One region of the Paenibacillus sp. GM2FR genome, then DNA from elsewhere that is predicted to be linked to it. Evidence: predicted binding sites of a transcription regulator. Region 1 holds the regulator's gene; each other region holds the start of a gene.
The links. The regulator Rex, encoded in region 1, represses fermentation and respiration genes when NADH is low (regulators of the CRP and FNR family bind a similar motif). The targets are predictions, from matches to a motif close to TTGTGAAATATTTCACAA.

Region 1 (7,314 bases):
TCGAGTGGTCTTCCATCATAGATCGGATTTATCCGGATCTGATCACCGTAAAAGAGAATTGGGATCGACTCAGCGATCAATTGTTCGGACTGCTTCCGGAACGCGGAGATGCATCTCCAGGAGACGCCGGTCAATTCTCGCTTCGCTTATCGCCTCTTAAGAAGCCGAAGGATTGGGATTCGCTTGCCGAGCTGGAACATCAAATCCATGTGATACTGGGCGATGTCGTACGCAAGGGTGACAAGCTGATCGCCGAAATGAAGGAAGATCTCGACGATTACAGTGCCGACAGTCTGTTAACAGACCTATCGGGTCTGTTTAAGGACCTGGCCGCACACCGCGAGGACCTGAGGTCCTTCATGGCTCTGAATGATGAAGGCACGGTATACTGGATGGAGGCTAACGGCAATTTCCGCGGGAAATCGCTGCAGCTTTATGCGGTGCCTGTCGATGTAAGCACCCACTTGAAGGAATTGTTTTTTGACAAGAAACAAAGCGTGATCCTGACGTCGGCGACCTTGTCGGTGGACAAATCGTTCCAGTTCATGATCGAGAATTTGGGTCTACAGGAAGCGGCAGATAGCGGCAACCTGAACACGGTTCTGCTGCCGTCCCCGTTTAATTACAGGGAGCAGGCTCTCCTTGTCGTGCCGCGCGATTTTCCGAGCGTGAAGGGCTCGGTCGGGGATGCACTCTTTGTGAATACACTAGTGCAATCATTGGCCGATACGGCAATCGCTACGCATGGACGTATGCTTGTCCTGTTCACCTCGTACCGGATGCTGCGTCAGGTGCATGAGCCCTTGAAGGAGGCGCTGGCATCCAGCGATATTACGGTACTGGGACAAGGGATGGATGGAACCAGCCGTACCAAGTTAATCCGGAGATTCCAGGATAGCAGCGCCTCGGTTCTGCTGGGTACCAGCTCCTTCTGGGAAGGGGTTGACATACCCGGTGAGGCGCTCACTTGCCTTGCGATCGTCCGGCTGCCGTTCCAGCCGCCGAATCACCCTTTGGTTGAAGCCAAGAGCGAATTGCTGCAGCAGCAGAAGAAGAACCCCTTCATGAAGCTTTCGGTTCCGCAAGCCGTCATTCGCTTCAAACAGGGATTTGGCCGACTGGTACGGACAGCGCAAGACAAGGGGATTGTCATCGTCTACGATACCCGGGTCATTGAATCCTATTACGGAAAATATTTCCTATATTCCTTGCCGGGACCAAAGATGGAGCACATGCCGACCGAGGGGATTGTTCCCCGAATTTCGGAATGGCTGCAGGAAGAGGCAGGCGTAGAGAACCAAGCTGAATAAAGTGAAACCATGAACGATCACATTGAAATGTAGTTATTAACCTATTATTAGGGGGAGCATGCATGAAATCGGAAAAAATTTCGGAAGCCGTGGTCCGCAGATTACCTGTATACTTGCGCTATTTGAATGAGCTTCAGAAAAGGGAGGTCTCCACGGTTTCCTCCCAGGAACTGGGACAAAAACTGGACCTCAATCCTGCTCAAATTCGTAAGGACCTAGCGTATTTCGGTGATTTTGGACGGAAAGGGATCGGATATGACGTATCTTATCTGATCGAGAAAATTCGCCAGATTCTAAAGCTGGACCAGAAGATCAATGTCGCATTGATTGGGGCCGGTAATCTTGGACATGCATTATCAAATTACAATGCATTTCTGAAGGACAATATGAAGATTGTGGCGGTTTTCGATTCGTATTCTCCCAAAGTTGGTATGAAAATAAACAATTTGGTTGTACAGCCGATGGAGGAACTGGAGAAGACGGTTCATGAGTACGGCATTCGTATCGGGATTATCACCGTTCCGGATTTTGAAGCGCAAAATGTAGCGAATCAGCTTATCGCCGCAGGCATCGAGGCTATTCTGAATTTTGCGCCGACCATCCTGAAAGCTCCATCCCATATCCGGATTCATACGGCTGATTTTACTACGGATTTGCAAAGTTTGGCCTATTATTTGGATAACGGTAAGGAGGATACAGCACATGACGACAACGAAGTGGATGGTTAAAAACGGAACGTTTGCGGTACTAGAGAAAGGAAGGTCCGTGCTACGCGGATATATGGTTGTGGAGAATGACCGGATAACCTACCTGGGTGAAGAAGAGCCAACCGTCCAAGAGGGAACAGAAATTATCGACGGAACCCATCTGTTTTTCCTGCCTGGATTGGTGAACACGCACGGACATGCGGCGATGTCGCTTCTCCGCGGTTATGGCGACGATCTGGCACTGCAGGTATGGCTTCAGGAAAAAATGTGGCCGATGGAAGCCAAATTCACGGCCGACGATGTGTACTGGGGAACCTCACTCTCCGTGCTTGAGATGATCAAAGGCGGAACCACGACGTTTGTGGATATGTATGATCATATGGATCAGGTTGCAAAGGTTGTGCAGGACTCAGGAATGCGCGGCGTACTGACACGCGGTGTCATCGGATTATGTCCGCCTGAGGTGCAGCAGCAGAAGCTGGATGAGGCGGTTGCATTCGCGAAAGACTGGCATGGCAAGGCGGATGGAAGAATTACGGCGATGATCTCGCCGCATGCACCTTACACATGCCCGCCGGATTTCATCGAGAAATTCGTTCAGGCATCCCATGATCTGAATCTGCCTTTGCATACGCATATGTCCGAAACGGAAACGGAAGTCGCTCAGAATGTAAATGATTACGGACTCCGCCCTGTTGCCCATTTGGAGAAGCTTGGCATGTTTTCCCGTCCAACGCTGCTTGCGCATGCCGTCCATCTGACCGATGAAGAAATCGAAATCCTGGCTAAGCATCAAGTGATGGTGTCGCATAATCCAGGCAGCAATCTGAAGCTTGCCAGCGGCATCGCTCGCGTGCCTGCACTACTGAAAGCCGGGGTCACCGTGTCTTTGGGTACCGATGGACCTGCGAGCAATAATAATCTGGATATGTTTGAAGAGATGCGCCTGGCGGCACTGATCCATAAAGGAGTAAGCGGGGATCCAACCGCGATTCCTGCATCCGAAGCGCTTCGGATGGGTACAGAGTATGGTGCCAAGTCAGCTTTCCTTGCGGATATCGGTACGCTTGCGGTAGGAATGAAGGCAGATATGATCGCACTGAACACGGATCAGGCGCACTTCCTTCCGAAGACGGATTATATTTCTCATGCTATCTACTCCGCCAGTGCGAAGGATGTTGAGCATGTATGGGTTGACGGTAAGCAGGTCGTGAAGAATGGCGCGAGCCTTACTCTCGATGAGGAACGTATCCGGCGGGAAGCGCAGCGTGCCTTTGAGCGTCTTACAACCCTCTAGGAAATAATCAAGGGGAGCGAGGAAGACGGATTTGAAGAAAAAAACGAAGTGGATCTTGCTTAGTGTATCCGGCGTGCTGCTGTTACTGCTTGGTTTACAGCTCTATTATTCATATGTTATGAAAGACACTTGGAATGAAGAAAGAATGGCGATTGCTGCCGCCAAGCAGCATGGCCAATTGGTTTCGTCCGGAAAGACCTATAAATCGGTGTGGGGCGAGGATAATAACTATTGGGTGGTAAGCGGCAAGGATCAGGACAATCAAGATCGTATGGTATGGGTAAAATTTACAGATGACAACGTACCTGTTGAAGGTGCCGATGCTGTCCAGTCCGTTTTATTGAATACAGGGATGTCGGAAGCCCAGATTCGGGATCAGATTTATAACGAATTGCCTGGTGTGGAAATTAAGCGATTGCTGCCTGGAATGTATGAAGGCGAGTATGCCTGGCAGCTGCAGTATGAACACAACGGTCAGCGCGGCTATCGGTTTTATCGTTTTCAAGACGGTAACACGATCGGTAATGACATTATTCTTCCGAATCAATAATAAACGAAGTAAAGAGAGGCGTCCCTTACTATTTAAGAGGGGCTTCTCTTTTTCTTTCATAATTGTAAGCGCATTCAGGAAAAATATGGAAAAACTGTTCTAAATATTTTCACAGACATGCATGAAAAAGTATATAAGATGTGATATACTCGTACTTGTACAAAACGAGCATATAAATTACATGCATCGCAATATATCGTTGTTATATGTATTTTTGTGTTACAAAATGATAGACAAAATTTTATACAGGAAATGAAGGAGGAACTTCATGAAACTACGCATTGTACCTATCATGCTGACTGTCGTGATCTCAGCATCGGTTCTCTTTGGCGGATGGTTTCTGTATCGGCAGATGGCTTTGCAAAATCCGCTGGCAAATGTTGTGTCACAATATGACGGCGTGAAGGATTCTCATATAGATATTAAACAGAATACCGTTACTTTGAATCTTGATTTGGCTCCAGATACAAATTTACAAGGTTTGGTTCAGCATATTAAGAAGGAAGGCAAGTCTGTGATTGGCAAGCGGGAATTGAAAATCCAGGTGGAGGACCATTCCTCGGAAGCACTGGATCAATGGTGGGAGAAGGCCATGCTTTCAGTCGCCGAAGCAATGGATAATAAGCAGTATACCGATATTCAATCATCGCTCGAGCAGCTTGCTGCCCAGTCTCCGAATTTGAAAGCAAAAGCAACCATCGATGACACCAATGTCTATGTCAGCTTGTCAGACGGCAAGTCTGGTAAATTTATAATCTTGCCGCGTCAGCCTGGCAACATGGAGGTGTGGAATCATGCCTAAATTGGCTAAAGAAATCATGTTAGGCTTTATTCCCGTATTGCTGGTATTCCTCGTATTTGTCGGCGTGAACATCGTGCCCTTGCTCATCGCTGCAGGACTTGTAGGCGGCTTGTTGTTTATCGCTAAAATGAAAGGCGGTATTGCTGTAGGCGCAGGGAATGAGCGCAAGCGGAAAAAGAGCGGACCTGCCAAGCTGACGTTCGAAGAAATCGGCGGGCAGGATAATGCTAAACAAGAACTGCGAGAAGCATTGGATTTTCTGATTCGTCATGAAGACATTAAGAAATTCGGCATTCGTCCATTGAAGGGCATTCTCCTAACCGGGCCTCCGGGAACAGGGAAGACGTTGATGGCGAAAGCCGCTGCTCATTATACGGATTCGATCTTTGTTGCTGCATCCGGCAGTGAATTTGTCGAGATGTACGTCGGTGTTGGTGCGGGGCGCATCCGGGATTTGTTCAAGGATGCCCGGAATCGTGCGACAAAAGAAAACAAACAAAACGCCATCATCTTCATCGATGAGATCGATGTCATTGGCGGTAAACGCGAAGGCGGCCAGCAGCGCGAGTATGACCAGACGCTGAATCAGCTGCTAACCGAGATGGATGGCATCTATTCACAGGATACGCCTCGCATTTTAGTTATCGCCGCGACAAACCGGAAAGAAATGCTGGATAGTGCACTGCTGCGTCCAGGTCGATTCGACCGTCATATTCAAGTAGATCTTCCGGATAAGAAGGGACGCACTCATATCTTGAATCTGCATGCGGGTAATAAGCCGCTGCATGAAGATGTTGACTTGGAGAAAATCGCTGAGGAAGCTTACGGCTTCTCGGGTGCACAGCTTGAGAGCGTCATGAATGAAGCGGCCATTTATACGATGCGCGAGAATGAACAGTTTATCCATCAGCGCCATTTGTCCATGGCGATTGATAAGGTAATGATGGGTGAGCGTTCCGACCGCGAATCGAATTTGGAAGAGAAGAAGCGCGTTGCCATACATGAATTGGGACATGCTATTATGGCAGAGCTTGTGCGTCCCGGGAGTGTGAAACAAGTTGCGCTGAGCCCGCGTGGTAAAGCACTTGGTTATGTACGTCATAACCCGCAGGAGGAGCAGTATCTGTATACAAAAACCTTCCTCGAAGAGCAAATTATGATCGCGCTTGGCGGTGCGGCCGCCGAAGAGATCTTTTACGGGGGGCGAAGCACAGGCTCAAGCAATGACTTTGAGCAATCGCTGAACATCGTGGAGACGATGATGAAGTCGGGTTTGACGTCGCTGGGCATTGTTAACATGAACATGGTAACAACTGAAGAGTTAATGAAAGAGAATAATGTGATTTTGGAAGAGTTAATGAACCGCACTAAGAATCTCTTGGGACAAAAACGGCCAATATTCGACAATTCTCTTGATATCCTTTTAAAGGAAGAAATCCTCTCTGGGGAACAATTTCGTTGTCAATTTCGTGAAAACGCGCTTTTACCAGCATAAATTGTTATGCTGGTTATTTTTTTTTACTTTTTTGTCGTGCTAAGATATTATTATACTTTGTGCTCTGAAAATGTATTTTTCGACAAATGGGGTACAATAAAGTATAGAGATAAGGAAAGGGTGGAGTAGAAACCATGTACTTCAAAAAAATCGGCGTCGTAGGCGGCGGGACTATGGGGCAGGGCATTGCGGAGATGCTGGCAGCCAAAGGTCTTGACGTGCTGCTCGTAGAGAAAACTCCAGAGAAACTGGACTATTCATACCGAATGATCGAGACCAGTCTAGATAAACAATTGGAGAAGTGGGGAATTACCCAGGCAGAGAAGAAACTCATACTGAACCGGATTCAAAAAGTAACTCATTTTGCCGAGCTTAGCACCTGCGATATGGTGATTGAGACCATTATAGAGGACTTGGAAGCGAAGAAAGAGGTATTTACACAGCTCGATCAAGTATGTCCGAGCCATGTGATATTAGCAAGTAATACATCCACGCTTAGTTTGACGGAGCTCGCCAGCTCTACCAAATATCCTGAGCGTGTTATTGGCATGCACTTCATTCATCCTGTTTCCAAGGTAGATCTTGTTGAAATCATCCGCGGCCTGAAAACTTCCGAACATACGTTTACGGAAACGAAACGCTTTGTTGAAGAAGTTTCGGATAAAAAAGGCATCATGGTGTATGAGTCTCCAGGTTTCGTTACAACCCGCATGATCACTCTCATGATCAACGAAGCGATGCATCTGCTGCAAGAAGGCGTGGCTTCGGCGGAAGATATCGATGACGCGATGAGAATCGGATATAACTTCCAGCATGGGCCGCTTGAGATGGCCGACCGTTTCGGCTTGGATTCCATTCTCGCTGCGCTGGAGCGCATGTTCCGCGAGTACGGCGAACTGAAATACCGTCCATCGATAGTCTTGAAGAAACTGGTCCGCGCAGGGCAACTGGGCGTCAAAACCGGGGAAGGCTTTTTCAAGTACGATAAGGATGGTGATCGGGTATGAATATTCTCGTAATTAATGCAGGTAGTTCTTCACTGAAGTATCAACTGTACAACATGACGGATGAATCCGTGCTGGCAAAAGGCTTGGTAGAGCGGATCGGCATGGACTCCTCGATTCTGACGCATAAGCCGACGGGAAAACAGGAT
Region 2 (7,314 bases), on a different contig from region 1:
AACGATAAAAAAGCCCGTTACGCCAGCTTCGAGGAGAAGCTGTACGGCATTGCCGATCATATGGTCGATGACTTCCAGAATCCGCTGACCAAGATTGCGGAGGAATTCTATATCAATCAGCCGGAGAATAAGACGATTGTGGGCGAGATGCTGGCCATCCTGCAAGGTCCGCGCACGCTTTACCGCGAAATTTTTGCTGAAGGAGTAAGCGAAGGGCGAATACCGGCAGAGGATGTAGAGGAAATATCCATCATATTCGCATCGCTGCTCGATGGGATGTCGATGTTGCACTTTGAACGTTCTCAGGAGGAATCGAGGCTACTATACCGTAAAGGAGTGACGTACTTTTTAAACGGTGTGTTATCAGGTCAAGGCTCTTAGCGTAGTGAACGATAGGAAGATTTATCGGAAACGCTTCTCTTGGTTTACAAGCGGGAGCTGGCGTTTTCATATATATAATTAAACCGAATGGTCGGTTTTAGTAGGGGGATGAACTATGAGGCATTTGTTTGGCAACCGCGCGTTCGTGCTGCTGATGGTTTCGGATTTTATGCAAAATATCGGGATCTGGATCCGCAACATGGCGCTTTTGTTCTTCATTATGGAGAAGAGCAACCATGACCCGGTCGCCGTATCGCTGCTTACCGTAATTGAATACGCGCCCATTTTTGTGATCTCCATGATTGGCGGCGTGCTGGCAGACCGCTGGCGTCCCAAGCGAACGATGATTTGGGGAGACATTCTAAGCTTTTTATCCATACTGCTTATCCTGTTTGTTGTGTATGCAGGATATTGGCAGGCCGTGTTTACGGTGACCCTGGTCTCGGCCGTTGTATCCCAATTCTCGCAGCCTTCGTCCATGAAGATCATCAAGCGCTGCTTGCCGGATGAGCATGTGCCCGCGGCCACGGCTTTGTCCCAGACCTCGATGTCGCTGTTCATCATTTTGGGACCGATGGTCGGCACGACGATCTATCAAGCTTTTGGATTGCAGGCCTCGTTAATCAGCTTGTTGGTTCTATTCGGAGCTTCGGCGATCGTGCTGGCGTTTCTCCCTTCCAGTGTGGATGAACCCGCTAAGAATTCGGAATCGACCGGTTCTTTTATGAAGGACATGAAGGCAGGCTTCACTTACATCGGCTCCAGTCGGCTGCTGAAGGTGCTGCTGGTGGTTTACGTTTTAATGGCGCTCGGCAGCGGACTTGTTCAGCCGCTCGATATCTTTGTCATCACGGAGCGTCTACAGCTGGCAATGTCCAGCGTTCAGTGGTTCACCGCGTTAGAGGGTCTGGGCATGTTGATTGGCGGCGTGCTGGCCGCCGTGATTGCAGGGAGAGTGAAAGGCTCCTACTTGCTGTTCGCCGGCCTTGCCTTCCTTGGACTCTCAACCTTTGTCGAGGTGCTGTCCCAGTGGCCGATCCTGACCGGCACGATGCGTTTCGTAACCGGGGTGCTGATGGCGATGGCGCAGACGGTATTGATGGCCGTGATGATGCAGCAGGTGGAAGAGAAATTTATCGGCCGGCTGAACGGCGTGATGACGCCGGTTTTTACCGGCATGCTGCTCATCGGCTCCGGGTTTACAGGATGGTATATGTCGACAACCTCCATTGTGGTCGTGTATTTCACGGCAGGTGCGCTCTTCCTGCTGTCGTCCTTCATTAGCATGAAACTTCCGATCTCGAACGTTCCGGTTCAGGAAAAGGAAACGCCTGTAACCGTAGAGACTGCCGCCAAGGCATAGGCTTGCAGGTTAGAATGTAATGGTGGTAAACAGGCGAAGGCTTGCAGGTTTTGAGCATGGTGGTTGGTATAAGCAATAAACCAAGCGGTGTCGGGATCATCTCCGACACCGCTATTTTACATGTACCGCTCGCTCGGATCGGACGAATGATCGGGGTCCTCTAGAGGACCCCAAGATTCACCCTTGGACAAGGTACTGTGATTATATTATCCATATGAAGTTAAATGACCACAGTACACTCAAAGATGATCAAGAGGAGCCAGGACACAAGGATGTCCACTCCTGATGCATACGTTCGTGATATAATTCACGTTCTTGTTTTGGAGGCTGCGGTACAATATGGGTAACTGTAACTGTAACTGTAACTGTAACTGTAACTGTAACTGTAACTGTAACTGTAACTGTAACTGTAACTGTAACTGTAACTGTAACTGTAACTGTAACAGAAACATCAGACGCTGCATTCGAGAGATTTCAGGACGGAATGCGGGAGAAATGGGGGAGCGGCCATGGCCTATTACAAACCTGATCGCATTGCGGAGATCACCGTGGAGAACGGGGTGAAAAAAGCGCATAACTCCGTCATGAACGTTATGATATTAGGATTTTTGGCGGGGGCTTTTATCGCGCTCGGCTTTTTGCTGGATATTCGCGTGATTGCCGGAGCGTCTGAGGCTTGGGGAGGCATTGCCGGTTTTATAGGCGCGGCGATATTCCCTGTCGGACTGATTCTTGTATTGCTAGCGGGCGGAGAGCTGCTGACGGGCAACATGATGGCCGTGTCCCTGGCCAGATTCAAGAAGCGGATTTCCACGAAGGACATGATGCGGAATTTAGCTCTTGTCACGATAAGCAATATGGCAGGGGCACTGTTCGTCGCTTATTTCTTCGGCCATGTGACCGGTCTGACGGGCAGCGGCGTTTATTTGGAGAAGCTGGTGGATATGGCGGGTCATAAGCTCGACGACAGCTTCCTGCAAGCATTCTTGTCGGGCATCGGTTGTAACTGGCTCGTAGCGCTCGCCGTGTGGCTGTCCTACGGATCCGACCAGATGAGCGGCAAAATTCTCGGAATCTGGTTTCCAACGATGGCGTTTGTAGCCATCGGCTTTCAGCACGTGGTGGCCAACATGTTCCTCATTCCGGCAGCGATATTTGAGGGATATTACAGCTGGGGTGATTATCTGGTAAACTTCATTCCGGTTTGGCTGGGCAATTTTGTCGGAGGTGCGCTGTTTGTGGGAGCTGCCTACGGGTCCGTGTATTTGAAGAAGGATGATAAAGCTGAGGTCATCCCTCGCGGCGAACAAGATAAGGCGCTGCCGTCTGCGCCGGCTACCGGTACTGCTCAACAGGTTCACTCCGCGCAGAATGTTTCGTAATACCGAAGCCTGGTAAGCCAAGGTGGAGGAAAAAAGCTGAGATCGTCACGCACCCTTAAGGATAGGGATCGGATGATCGCAGCTTTTTTAACGTTGTTGGCGAGTGGATTCCTTGTATAAGTCGCAGAAGGAATAAACCCGCTATTTTTTTAAATGGTAAGGTACCGTGGTGATAATCACATCTCTCCGATAGAGTAAATGTGCGCGAATGAGCAAGCTGGACTGATTGTGCAGGAAGTTATGCCAGCCCTTCTTGGGGATGAACTGCGGGATGACAACGGTAACCTGGTAGTCGGATTCGCTAGCCTTCCGCTGCACGGTATCGATGAATTTGGTCAGCGGCTGAATGATGCTCCGATAAGGCGAATGCAGGGTCACCAGCCGGATGTCCGGCTGCCATTTCTTCCATTTTTCCTGGAAGGCCGCCTCGTCCTCCCGTTCGAACGGCACGTACACCGCGATAATTTGGCCTGCTCCCAGCGATTTGGCATAATTCAGCGAGTTCTCCACCACATGGGTGATTCCCGCCACAGGCAGAATAATAACATTTCCCTCAATCGGCTTAACAGGCTCACAGGTCGTAATTCGCAGCTGGTCTGCTACGGCCTCGTAATGTTTATGGATTCGGGTGAAGATCCAAATGATCAGCGGCAGGAAAATCAAGACGGTCCACACTTGGGCGAATTTCGTGAAAAAGAAAATCATCGTCACGATAAAGCTGATGCATGCGCCGGTGGTATTTATGATCAGTTTGACAATCCATCCTTCGGGCTTTTCCCGAATCCACTTCACCATCATCCCCGTTTGGGAGAGGGTAAAAGGGATAAACACGCCGACGGCATACAGCGGAATCAGATGCTCGGTTTTGCCTTCGAAAGCGAGCAGCAACAGAATCGAGAGAAAACCCAGTATGATGATTCCGTTTGAATATCCCAGACGGTCTCCCCGGACGGTGAACATTCGGGGAATGAATTTATCCTTCGCCAGATTTACGGCAAGCAGCGGGAAAGCGGAATATCCCGTGTTGGCGGCCAGAATCAGAATGAGGGCCGTTGTTCCTTGGATGAAGTAATACAGAAAGTTTCGTCCGAAGGTATGCTCGGCAATCTGGGAAACGACAGTGACTTGCTCGCTGGGGCTAACCCCATAGTAATAGGCCAGGAATACGATGCCCGAAAATAACAGGGCCAGCAAGGATCCCATCGCCACCAAGGTTTTGGCCGCATTATTCGGAGCAGGATCTTTGAAATTCGGGATGGCGTTGGAAATGGCCTCAACGCCGGTCAGGGCAGAGCTGCCCGAGGCGAATGCCCGCAGGAGCAGGAATAAGCTTAGCCCGGCGACAGGCGTGCCGATCGGCGTATGCAGATCCGGAGATGCATGGCCTGTAGCAATGTTGAATACTCCGACGCCAATCAGGATAAACAACGCGAGTACAAACAAGTAAACCGGATAGGCCAATATGGAGGCCGACTCCGTAACCCCTCTTAAATTGAGTACGGTCAAACACAGAACGAACACGATGGAGATGGGCAGATTATAGGCGTGCAATTCCGGAAAAGCCGACGTGATCGCGTCCGTCCCCGCCGATACGCTGACCGCAACCGTCAGGATATAGTCGACCAGCAGGGAGCCGCCGGCAACCAGTCCCGGATACATGCCTAAATTTCGTTTGGAAACCACGTAGGCTCCGCCGCCATGCGGATATGAGAAAATAATCTGTCTGTACGATAGGATAAGTGCCAGCAATAAGACCAGGACCCCGACGGCAATCGGTATGGAATACCAATAGGCAGCTGCGCCAACGGTCATCAAGACGATCAGAATTTGTTCAGGTCCATAAGCCACGGACGACAAGGCGTCGGATGAAAGGATGGCCAGCGCTTTGGTTTTGTTCAGCTTTTGCTCGCCCAATTCCGTTGATTTAAGCGGTCTTCCAATGAGGAATCGCTTGATTGAAGATAACATGGTTTTTCACCGCCGATTAAGATTACGTTCATGATGGAAGCTGACTGAATGGACTTCAATCGGTGTGTTTCATAGGCTGGACATACGAACGGTCACCATTCCTATGCTGGATTTTGGCAAACAAAAAACACAGGTTAGAACCCTGTGTTTGATCACAAGTTCACAACCCTCCCAATCAACGCTGACGAGGTTAGCTGTCGGATTCGGGCGGTGAGAGTCGCCCTACCTGATAATAGTCGCGGCGTACGTTCGCGCTGCATCAGGATTCACCCCATAGTATGGTTGACAGATCCTATAGGTATCCATCCATACGTGTGGTTCCCCCGCTTTCCAAATTGGAAATTAAGCGAATATCATGTGAATATGAAGAATGATATCGAAGCTGAATAGTATATTACGCCTGCTCAAATCTTTTGTAAAACACCCTCCAACGAAAAATTAAGCAGAATTATTTATAAAAAATGACAGATAAGCGCTTACATAATTATGTGGCTTTGACAGGCTTTGTTTTTTGCAGGTTTGCTACAGAAATCATGACTTTCTATGATATGTAAGTTGCAGGTAGCTCGAATGTGATGCGATAGAACGCCAATTCAAACAAATTCGCCATGCCGGTCTCGGGGGAGGAGACATTGGCATGGCGAATTTTTTGGGAGTGGTCCATGATTCGGCAAGGAAGAGAAAGGGTCTGGGTTCCTCTTCGTTGCTCTTGATAGGAATATACCCGGAGTGAAGTAGAGTGAATCACCCGCTGCAGAAAAAAATGTAAGACTTTACTGGAGCCCTGATTTTCTTTTAAGATAAGGGGATATGATTCAGCGTGTACAAGGGGGAATGAACGAAATGACTCAAGCGATGATACATCAGGAAAATGGCGTGTTTCCGGCGGTATGTCCGTTGGATTGTCCCGATACTTGCGGCCTGCTGCTGCATAAAGAGAACGGAAAAATCGTGAAGGTTACCGGCAATCCGGATCATCCGATTACGCAGGGAGCCATCTGTAATAAAGTCCGCAATATGGCACATCGGGTGTATCATCCGGAGCGCGTGCTTTATCCGCTGCGGAGGGTAGGGCCCAAGGGCGAGGGGGCTTTCGAGCGAATCAGCTGGGATGAAGCGATTCAAGAGATTACCGGGCGCTACAAGAAGCTGATCGAGGAGCATGGCTCTGAGAGCATCCTGCCTTACAGCTTCTACGGCAACATGGGGATATTGAGCGTGGACGGCATGGATCGGAGATTCTTCAACAGGCTGGGCGCCAGCCGCCTGAAGCAGTCGATCTGCAATTCCGCAGGCAATGAGGGTTGGAAATCCGTCATGGGGTTTAATGGAGGAACCGTCCCGGAGGATACCGTTCATGCCGATGTCATCATCGTCTGGGGCGGCAACATCGTCAGCACCAATATGCACCAGGTCGTGCTGGCGGAGAAAGCGCGCAAGGCCGGTGCCAAGGTCGTTGTGATCGATGTTCATAAGAACCAAACGGGGCAATGGGCGGATTGGTTCATTCCGCTGTTTCCGGGCACGGATGCGGCACTTGCCGTCGGTCTCATGCACATCATGTTCCGTGACGGGATGGTGAACGAGGAGTTCCTCCGGCAGTATACGCACGGGCATGAAGCCTTGCGTGAGCATGTCAAAGACTATACGCCGGAGCATGTATCCTCCATTACCGGCATCCCAGCAGGGGATATCGAGAAGCTGGCCGAACTGTACGGTCGGGCGGATACTTCCTATATTCATATCGGTAACGGTCTTCAGCATCACGACAATGGCGGCTTGACGGTGCGCAGCATCGCTGCGCTTCCCGCGTTGACCGGACAATGGCTGAAGCGGGGCGGAGGGGCTGCCAAGTCGAATGGCGGCTACAACAGCATGGATAGCGATGCATTGGAGCGTCCGGATCTCCGGCCGAATCCGAATGCCCGGACCATTAACATGAACCGGATCGGCGAGGCGCTTGCCATGACCGAACAGCCGATTAAGTCGGTTTTTGTCTATTGCAGCAATCCGCTGGTGGTCGCTCCTGACACCGGGCGGGTACGCGAAGGGTTTGCAAGGGAGGATCTGTTTACCGTCGTACATGATCTGTTCATGACGGATACAGCCAAGTATGCGGATATCGTGCTTCCGGCAACCTCCTCATTTGAGAATACGGATCTGTTCGCTTCTTACTGGCATCAGTACATCCAGCTGCAGGAGCCGGTCATTCCGGCGCTC
Region 3 (7,314 bases), on a different contig from region 1:
CCAATTCTTGAACGAGTCTGAGATGAGGGCGTAGCTTGGAATCATCGTGATCGTTTTATCAAAATTCATTACTTTTACCGTATTCAATGTAATGTCGATGACGTCGCCGTCCGCATTGTATTTCGGCATTTCAATCCAATCGCCGACACGCACCATATCATTCGATGATAATTGAACGCCTGCCACCAGACCCAATATGGAGTCCTTGAAAACCAACATCAGAACGGCTGATAAAGCACCAAGCCCACTGAGTATGATCAAGGGATTCTGCCCGATGAGGTTCGAGATGACCACGATGCCGCCGATGATGAAGAGAACGATTTTCACCACCTGAATGTATCCCTTAATCGGTCTGATCTTGGAGACTTCAAACGAACGATAAATGTCATCAAAAGCATTAAGCAGCGCATTCAACACCGAGATGGTGACGATAATCATGTACGTTGCTGCAGCTTTTTCAATCAAAACTTGATAAGCCGGAAAGATGGACGCCGAAAAATAAATAATGATTGCCGGCACGAGATGCGACAGCTTGTGGAACACTTTTTTCTCCACGATGATATTGTCCCACGTGTACCGATTGTTGTTGACGATATGAATAATCGTCTTCAGCACGATTTTTTTGGTAATAAAATTGGCCAGTATGGAGATCACCGCGATAAATACGACCATGATCATATTCGAGAGATATCCAATGGTTTGTTCGCTCATGCCATATCCGTCTAGTTGATTTTTGATAAAGTCCATTGTTTCCTCCTGACGCAGTTTAAGATTAGCCTATTATTATAGATGAGATTCTAGTACTACGCAAAGTTCAAGATAAGACATCGCTGGGTTGATTTGGGAGATGCTTGGTAAGTTTGTAAGGAAAACAAAAAAGAGAACCAAAAGGGTGCTCTTTAGTATGTAGTATTCGGACTTGGTGTCTGATTCGATATGCGCGAAGGGTTATAAGATTATCTTCTTAAGTCCTGCAGCCATTCCTCCAATACAAATCTATTTCGTTACCTTTCCGTTACGGCTGATCAGCCCTCGCAGGTGCTTCATAACAGACTGAATTTCGGTATCAGTCAACATATAATACGTTTTCACCGTCCAGGTCTCTCTGTTTTTCAAATGAAATATCAGCTTGGGAAACTTCGGAAGCAGCCACTTCCGAATGGAAGGGCCGCTGTAGCTGATACTTGTAATCTCCGCCCAGGCTACGGTCCGCGTTCCATCTGAAATGGAATTTTGATCGTAGGTTAGCAGCTGCGCATCTGATTTCAGCGCCTTTGGCAAGCTGACAACCAAATATCCTCCAAAAAACGGAATCCCTATTATGGCTGATGTGATACAAAAGAACTTACGAATAAAAGAAGTATCCATAAAAAAAGCCGCGTACAGCAGAAACAGGCAGGCTAGCACAAAAAGTAAACTGCCAAGTGATTTTCCCCATGCTACGGATTTCCGATAAGATATCGCGTTCATGATTTATCGCCTTTCTGAAATTATTTTAACAGTCCGCTAATCCAGCGAACTCCACTTTCGGCCACTTTAGCTGCGCCATCACCGACAAAGGCTCCAGCCGTACCTCCCACATAGGAACCGATAGCCGAACCAACCGGGCCGCAACCATCACCGGCTCCGCCTGCTTGCCTTTAACCCATGGCGCATTATGAATTTTAGTTTGGGACGGATTTCTGGGATCTACTTTGAATTGTACCGTCTTAGCTAAGACTAAGGAAGTGCCCACAGAGCTGTAAAGGAGAGTTCCCCACTGAAGGCAAAGCGTGGCTGAGCAAAACCACGATTCTACGGATCGCGTTGGTCAGGAGGTTTTCTAATTGATATTTTGATTAAATTCAACAAGCGAAACGAAACAACCAGTCTCCGATTGTTTTCGGCGACTGGTTGTTTAGACTTATCAGTATTTTGATCGCTGTCTCACAGAAGGGGCAGTCCCCCCTAGTTAGAAAGCCAAAAGCCAAAGGCTTTTAGAATCCAATTCAGGTGAATCCCAAGGTGAACGGCTTCCCTTCTTACGGTGAGAGTATCCGTTTTTGACCGGTGAGCTCCTGAATCGGCTTAATGTTTTGAGTGAATTCAAGCGTGCCTATATAGTTTCCTTCTTCATCTCTCACGGCAAAATAACGAATGTAGACAAATTTATCTTTAACCGGGATCCAGAAATCTTCTGCATCTTTGACACCTGCTTTGAAATCAGCAAGCAGCTGATTGACGACGTGAACGCTTTGCGGAGGGTGGCAGTTCTGAACACTTCGGCCGATCACCGCTTTGGTGCGAACGAAGATTCTCTCTTTGCCCTGTGAAAAATATCGAACGATATCATGCTCATCGATAAAGGTTAGGTCGACTGGCAAATGATTTAAGATGGATTCCATCTGTTTGACCGATAAAATGCCAGTACTCATTCGGATATACCCCTCTTGCAGCGGAGAAGACGCCAATCCCTGATCTGTGCCAGGTTCAGCTGCTCTTTCAGGAATCCATGCTTGATCCGGCGCAATTAAACAATAACCGACTTCTTCGCTTTGGGCAGCAATTTGAAGCCATTCATCTTCCGTCAACTTTTCCAGAGCCATAGGTAATAAGATATGTTCCTCTTTATAGATCATTTCTGTTACTTCATTTAAGACGCGTTTGGCAAGGTCCACTACGCTCTGCGCATTGCCCTCAAAATGAGTGAGGTTGGATTTTACTTCTTTTATTCCCATTCGGATACCGTCATCGACTGCCCACATCACCTTGGTCGGTCCATAAATTCCGTATTTCTCGAGAAAAGGAAACAGCAAATTTTCTTTGCGGCTGTAGTGTTTGTCTACGTCATAGAGGAGACTGAAATCCTCCAGCAATTTGAGGCGATTTGCCTCTCCCTGATCCTTCAGAAATTGATCCAAATGCAGCGCAATTTTGAAATTTGCCAGTCGATCGATTTCTTGGTTCTCCATCTTAAAGGTAAACACAGGATGTCCAGGCTGCTCTTCAGGTTTATGAGCCCTGTGAATGTCTTGGATGGAACCTTTGAATACAGCAGCATGTACACTGCACAATCGCTGTACTTCGGTTACCGGTATTCCTTCCTCCTGCATTAGCACTTGCTCCAGCTCCGAAATTTCATCAACCGATATTTCGCCTACAGCTTGGTTGAATTTTGACTTCACTTCCTCCACGCTTTTTCCATGGTGCAGCTCTTTAATGATTTCCTTGAGCAAATGTATACGGGCCGTTCGATGAGCAGAAATTCCTTCCTCACGGTTATTAATGAATTCACTCATGTTCATCACCTCTGTTTTGTTTCGATATATAAAGATGAAGTTCTATTCTGTTTACTTCTCTAAACTAGCATCCTCATGCTCCTTCACTTGTGATTAAAAGCACAAAGGTAATGAAGATTCATTGAACAAAGAAAAAGTAATCCATCTTCTTCGAAAAATCTCTGTCCACTTAACGAAATGGCCGCACGACTGAACGCGAAGCTCGCTCGGCCATAAATACGTAACATCCCTTGTTTCCGAATTGCATCTGGGCCGGTAAACAAAAAGCGACCGGTCACGGTCGCTTCTTTATGGAATGTATGGAGGGGATTCAAACCCCTATAGTGAAAAATCCGTAACACTCTTTTTATAGGCATATTTCAGGGTATATGTTTCTTCGGTTCCGTAGGGCATGGTAGCCATTTTTATGCGAGTATAATCAAGCCGACTCTCTCTTAACACTCTTTTTACCAAGGCTATCGCCCGTTCTTCTTCCGTAATGACACAGAATATATTAAGCGAATATTTTTTTGGATCGGATATGTTTTTCCCCATATCAAAACCGTCAACATGGCCTAAATCTGCATCTGCTAAAGATAGTTGCAAGTATTTCATTACTTGTTCTCTTAACCAGTGATCACGTTGGCTGCCTTTTACACTTTTCAGAGGATACTGTACCACTAACCAGAATTTGTCGCTCATCAGATTCACCAGCCATCTTCAGTTAATGTAGAAATTTAGGGTTATTATACCACAAACGGAAAAGCCACCGACCCGAACACGGGCTGATGACTTTGTGCATGATTTTTATGAAGAGCGTGGCTTGGCAGGATGTACGGCATGCCGCATTAAAGTTTACCCGCTATGTAACGGCATAGGCTTTTTTGTATTACTGTTATTCAGTTCGGCAGCAATTAGCCGCGTACAGATTCCCTGATTAGGATACTGCCATCCAGCATTGTTAAAGTCCATCGATTTGCGTTATTGGAGGACACTGGGTCCGCTATTTCCTTGTTTTTACCGATTTCGAAGCAATATGCGGACAAGAGATCCGCTATTCCGGGATTTTTCGCGGATTAATCCGTGATTATGATACAATAGCGGATCCTCTGTCCGCGTGAACTCCAGAATAGGCCGAGTCCCGTAAAATAACGGATCCTCTGTCCTCATGATCTTCTTAATGGGCGAATTTTCAGCAGATAGCAAGGCCTCTTCCGCCCACATAAGCACGCGAATAGGCCGATTCCTGTAAATAAGGGATCTTCATCCACTTGCCAACGGAAAGCGGTACTTTCTTGTTCAAAGGCTGTTAACGCCACCATTCGTGATCTCTTGCGCCTGCCCCCAAGACGGCTTCGCCGTTCCAGCTGTAATTCCGGGTCTCCCCTGAAATCTTCCACAGAGAAGGACAGCTGTTATACATCCAGTCTAACGGCTCCGCTGTCGGAAGCGGACGGGAAGCTGCCTCAAAGGCCTGTCGCACCTCCCGCTTCTGCTGCCCGCTTAACTCCTTCTGGTCGGCCGACACGAAGAGCGGCGTACCGCTGTTTGCCAGCAGATCGAGCCACTGACGATTGAATTCCCAAGGCACCCCGGAGGTGATGCCTACGCAATCCGCGTCATGGCTGAACAAGGTGCCATGCTGAGGCATCCGGAAGGCCAGCGTATTCACGCCCATTCTGCGCGTTCTTTCCCACGATCTGCCGCTGGTGTCATCTCCGGTGCGCTGAATTTCAAACAAGCCTGCCGCCAGATGCCCAATCGTATTGCAGCCGATAATCAGACTGTCTTTCGAAGCCTCTGCAATCGTCCGGTACAAGTCGAGAACAATTTCGGCGGTGGTGCGGGAAGTATCGCTCAAGGCGTACGGCAGCGCATGGGCTTTTCCCTTCATCTGAAATCCCCATTGCCCGAACAGATCGAAGGTCGAGAAATCATGCTTGATCAGCTCGTAACCCCATTCATGCATCCGACTCATCATGTTCGCGACATATTCAAGCACATCCGGGCGGCTTGGATCTAAGAAATGCCCGCCTTTCGTGTAACGGACCCAAGATTCCGGCACCTTCTCCTGCGTTAAGAGCGGACGACACCAGATGCCGGGTCGGACGCCAGCCTGCTTCATTTCATCCGCCAGTTCCGCCATGTCGGGAAAATCGCGATTTCCTATCCATGGACCGCCGTTACAGGTGCCGGAGCTGATCTGCCAGCCGTCATCAATGACCATGAACGGACGATTCGTTAAGCCCTCCGCCATGGCGGAAATAAACTGCGAATCTTCTACAATTTGATGATGGGAGCTTTTGCCGTAGGCATAATACCAGTTGTTGCCCCCATATACCGGAACGCTCGGCAGTACCGGCTGCTCGCACATGGAGCTGCACAGCATCCGGGTCGTCTCATACGGCGTCATGTTCTCGCCTCCATGGACCTGCACGAGCTCGGCGAATTTGAGAATCCGGTTTCCAAGAGTGACGCCTTGACTGCCACTGCTCACGTCCGCCGTCAACGTCACGCCGTCTGCGTCCACCTGCCAGCAGCACATCGAGCCCGCCCCGGTTTTCACGCCGAACCCGGCCGTTGACAAGCCGTCGTGAATCATGAAATACCAGGGCATCACGCGCTCCGGCTGCAGGCCGGACCAACCCATATCCCCGTAGCCGCGTTCCCAGTGATCTCCGAGCAGCGTTACAGGCCTCGTGAAGCTGTGGTTCCAACGAATGCGGATGGTATGCACCGCCGACTTTTTAGATTCCAGATAAAGTCCCATATCCGCTGCCGATTCCCGCAGCTTCATGGTCACTGCAACATGCCCCGTGCTCCACACCGAATCCGCCGCAGGCATCAGCTTTTCCCAGCCCTGTTCCGTCTCAGCCAGCACCAACGAAGGTGACTTAAATATATTAAAATCCAACCCTTTCACTTCCTTCCAAGCTTTTATCGTATGTACGAGGTTAGCCCTTGATTCCCGTCATCGCAATGCCTTCAATGAAGTACTTCTGGGCGAAAAAGAAAAGGATGAGCACCGGAGCACTGACCATGGTCGCAGCCGCCATCATTGCCCCCCAATCGCCGTCACCGTACTGGTTCTGAAAGGAACTGAGTCCTACCTGCACGGTGCGCAGTTCATCGCTGTTCGTGACGATCAGCGGCCAGAAGAAATTGTTCCAGGTCCCCATAAACGTGAAAATCCCCAGCGTCGCTACGGCGGGCTTCAATAGCGGCGTCACGATCGAGGCCAGAATGCGCATATGCCCCCCGCCTTCAATCAGGCCCGACTCGATCAGCTCCGTCGGAATGCCCGTAATGAACTGGCGCATCAGGAAACAGCCGAAGGCGCTGGTAAGACCGGGGATGATCAGGCCCGCATACGTATCCACCCAGTTCATTTGCGACAGAATGATAAATACCGGAATGATCGTTACCTGCGAAGGTACCATCATCGTCCCGATGTAGGCCAAGAAAAGCGTCTTTCTCCCCTTGAACTCCAGCTTGGAAAAGGCATATCCGCTTGCGACCGACGTAATCAGCACGCCTACCACGGTACTCGCCGTATAGAAAACGGTATTCAAAAAGTATTTATTCCAAGGAGCCATCTCCCAAGCCGTTTTGTAGTTGGACCAGGCAAATTCGGTAGGAATCCACTTGGGCGGATACACGAATACCTCTCCCGGCGTTTTGATTGAAGTCGTGATCATCCACACCAATGGCAGCAGGGTGGTCACCACCGTCAAAAACAGGATCACGTACACCGCAAGCATCCCGATCATGTGTGTTGGTCTTCTCATCCGTTAAACCTCCTACAACTCAATCCTCTTTCTTCTGATACGAGCTCCACTGCCAGATCGTGATGGCGAACAGCAGAATAAACAGCAGCACACTCACGGCCGAAGCCCTGCCGATTTTGAAAAACTCAAACGCATATTGGTAGATATAGTAGGCAATCATATTCGTCTGGTTCATCGGCCCGCCGTTGGTCAAGGCATAAATCTCGCCAAAGGTCTGGAAGGAACCGCTGATCGATGTAATCAAGATGAAAAATGTGGCCGGTCTGAGC

Region 2: the regulator Rex is predicted to act here: its motif matches at 2,040-2,057, upstream of PAEVO_RS29255 (formate/nitrite transporter family protein).
Region 3: the regulator Rex is predicted to act here: its motif matches at 3,366-3,383, upstream of PAEVO_RS22155 (DUF438 domain-containing protein).

Annotation. Positions count from the first base shown of each region.
Region 1 is NZ_MKZM01000008.1:784,815-792,128, forward strand. It holds gene dinG (ATP-dependent DNA helicase DinG) at 1-1,310, shown strand, start outside; gene PAEVO_RS03850 (redox-sensing transcriptional repressor Rex) at 1,373-2,038, shown strand; gene PAEVO_RS03855 (amidohydrolase) at 2,013-3,314, shown strand; gene PAEVO_RS03860 (cell wall elongation regulator TseB-like domain-containing protein) at 3,346-3,864, shown strand; gene PAEVO_RS03865 (hypothetical protein) at 4,133-4,666, shown strand; gene PAEVO_RS03870 (AAA family ATPase) at 4,659-6,161, shown strand; gene PAEVO_RS03875 (3-hydroxyacyl-CoA dehydrogenase family protein) at 6,296-7,168, shown strand; gene PAEVO_RS03880 (acetate/propionate family kinase) at 7,165-7,314, shown strand, end outside.
Region 2 is NZ_MKZM01000011.1:197,008-204,321, reverse strand. It holds gene PAEVO_RS29270 (TetR/AcrR family transcriptional regulator) at 1-381, shown strand, start outside; gene PAEVO_RS29265 (MFS transporter) at 497-1,744, shown strand; gene PAEVO_RS29255 (formate/nitrite transporter family protein) at 2,254-3,126, shown strand; gene PAEVO_RS29250 (APC family permease) at 3,268-5,094, opposite strand; cyclic di-AMP (ydaO/yuaA leader) riboswitch at 5,258-5,453, opposite strand; gene PAEVO_RS29245 (molybdopterin-containing oxidoreductase family protein) at 5,938-7,314, shown strand, end outside.
Region 3 is NZ_MKZM01000009.1:218,190-225,503, reverse strand. It holds gene PAEVO_RS22170 (mechanosensitive ion channel family protein) at 1-747, opposite strand, end outside; gene PAEVO_RS22165 (DUF5381 family protein) at 997-1,470, opposite strand; gene PAEVO_RS22160 (hypothetical protein) at 1,496-1,735, opposite strand; gene PAEVO_RS22155 (DUF438 domain-containing protein) at 2,022-3,278, opposite strand; gene PAEVO_RS22150 (hypothetical protein) at 3,597-3,959, opposite strand; gene PAEVO_RS22145 (glycoside hydrolase family 36 protein) at 4,567-6,180, opposite strand; gene PAEVO_RS22140 (carbohydrate ABC transporter permease) at 6,212-7,045, opposite strand; gene PAEVO_RS22135 (carbohydrate ABC transporter permease) at 7,065-7,314, opposite strand, start outside.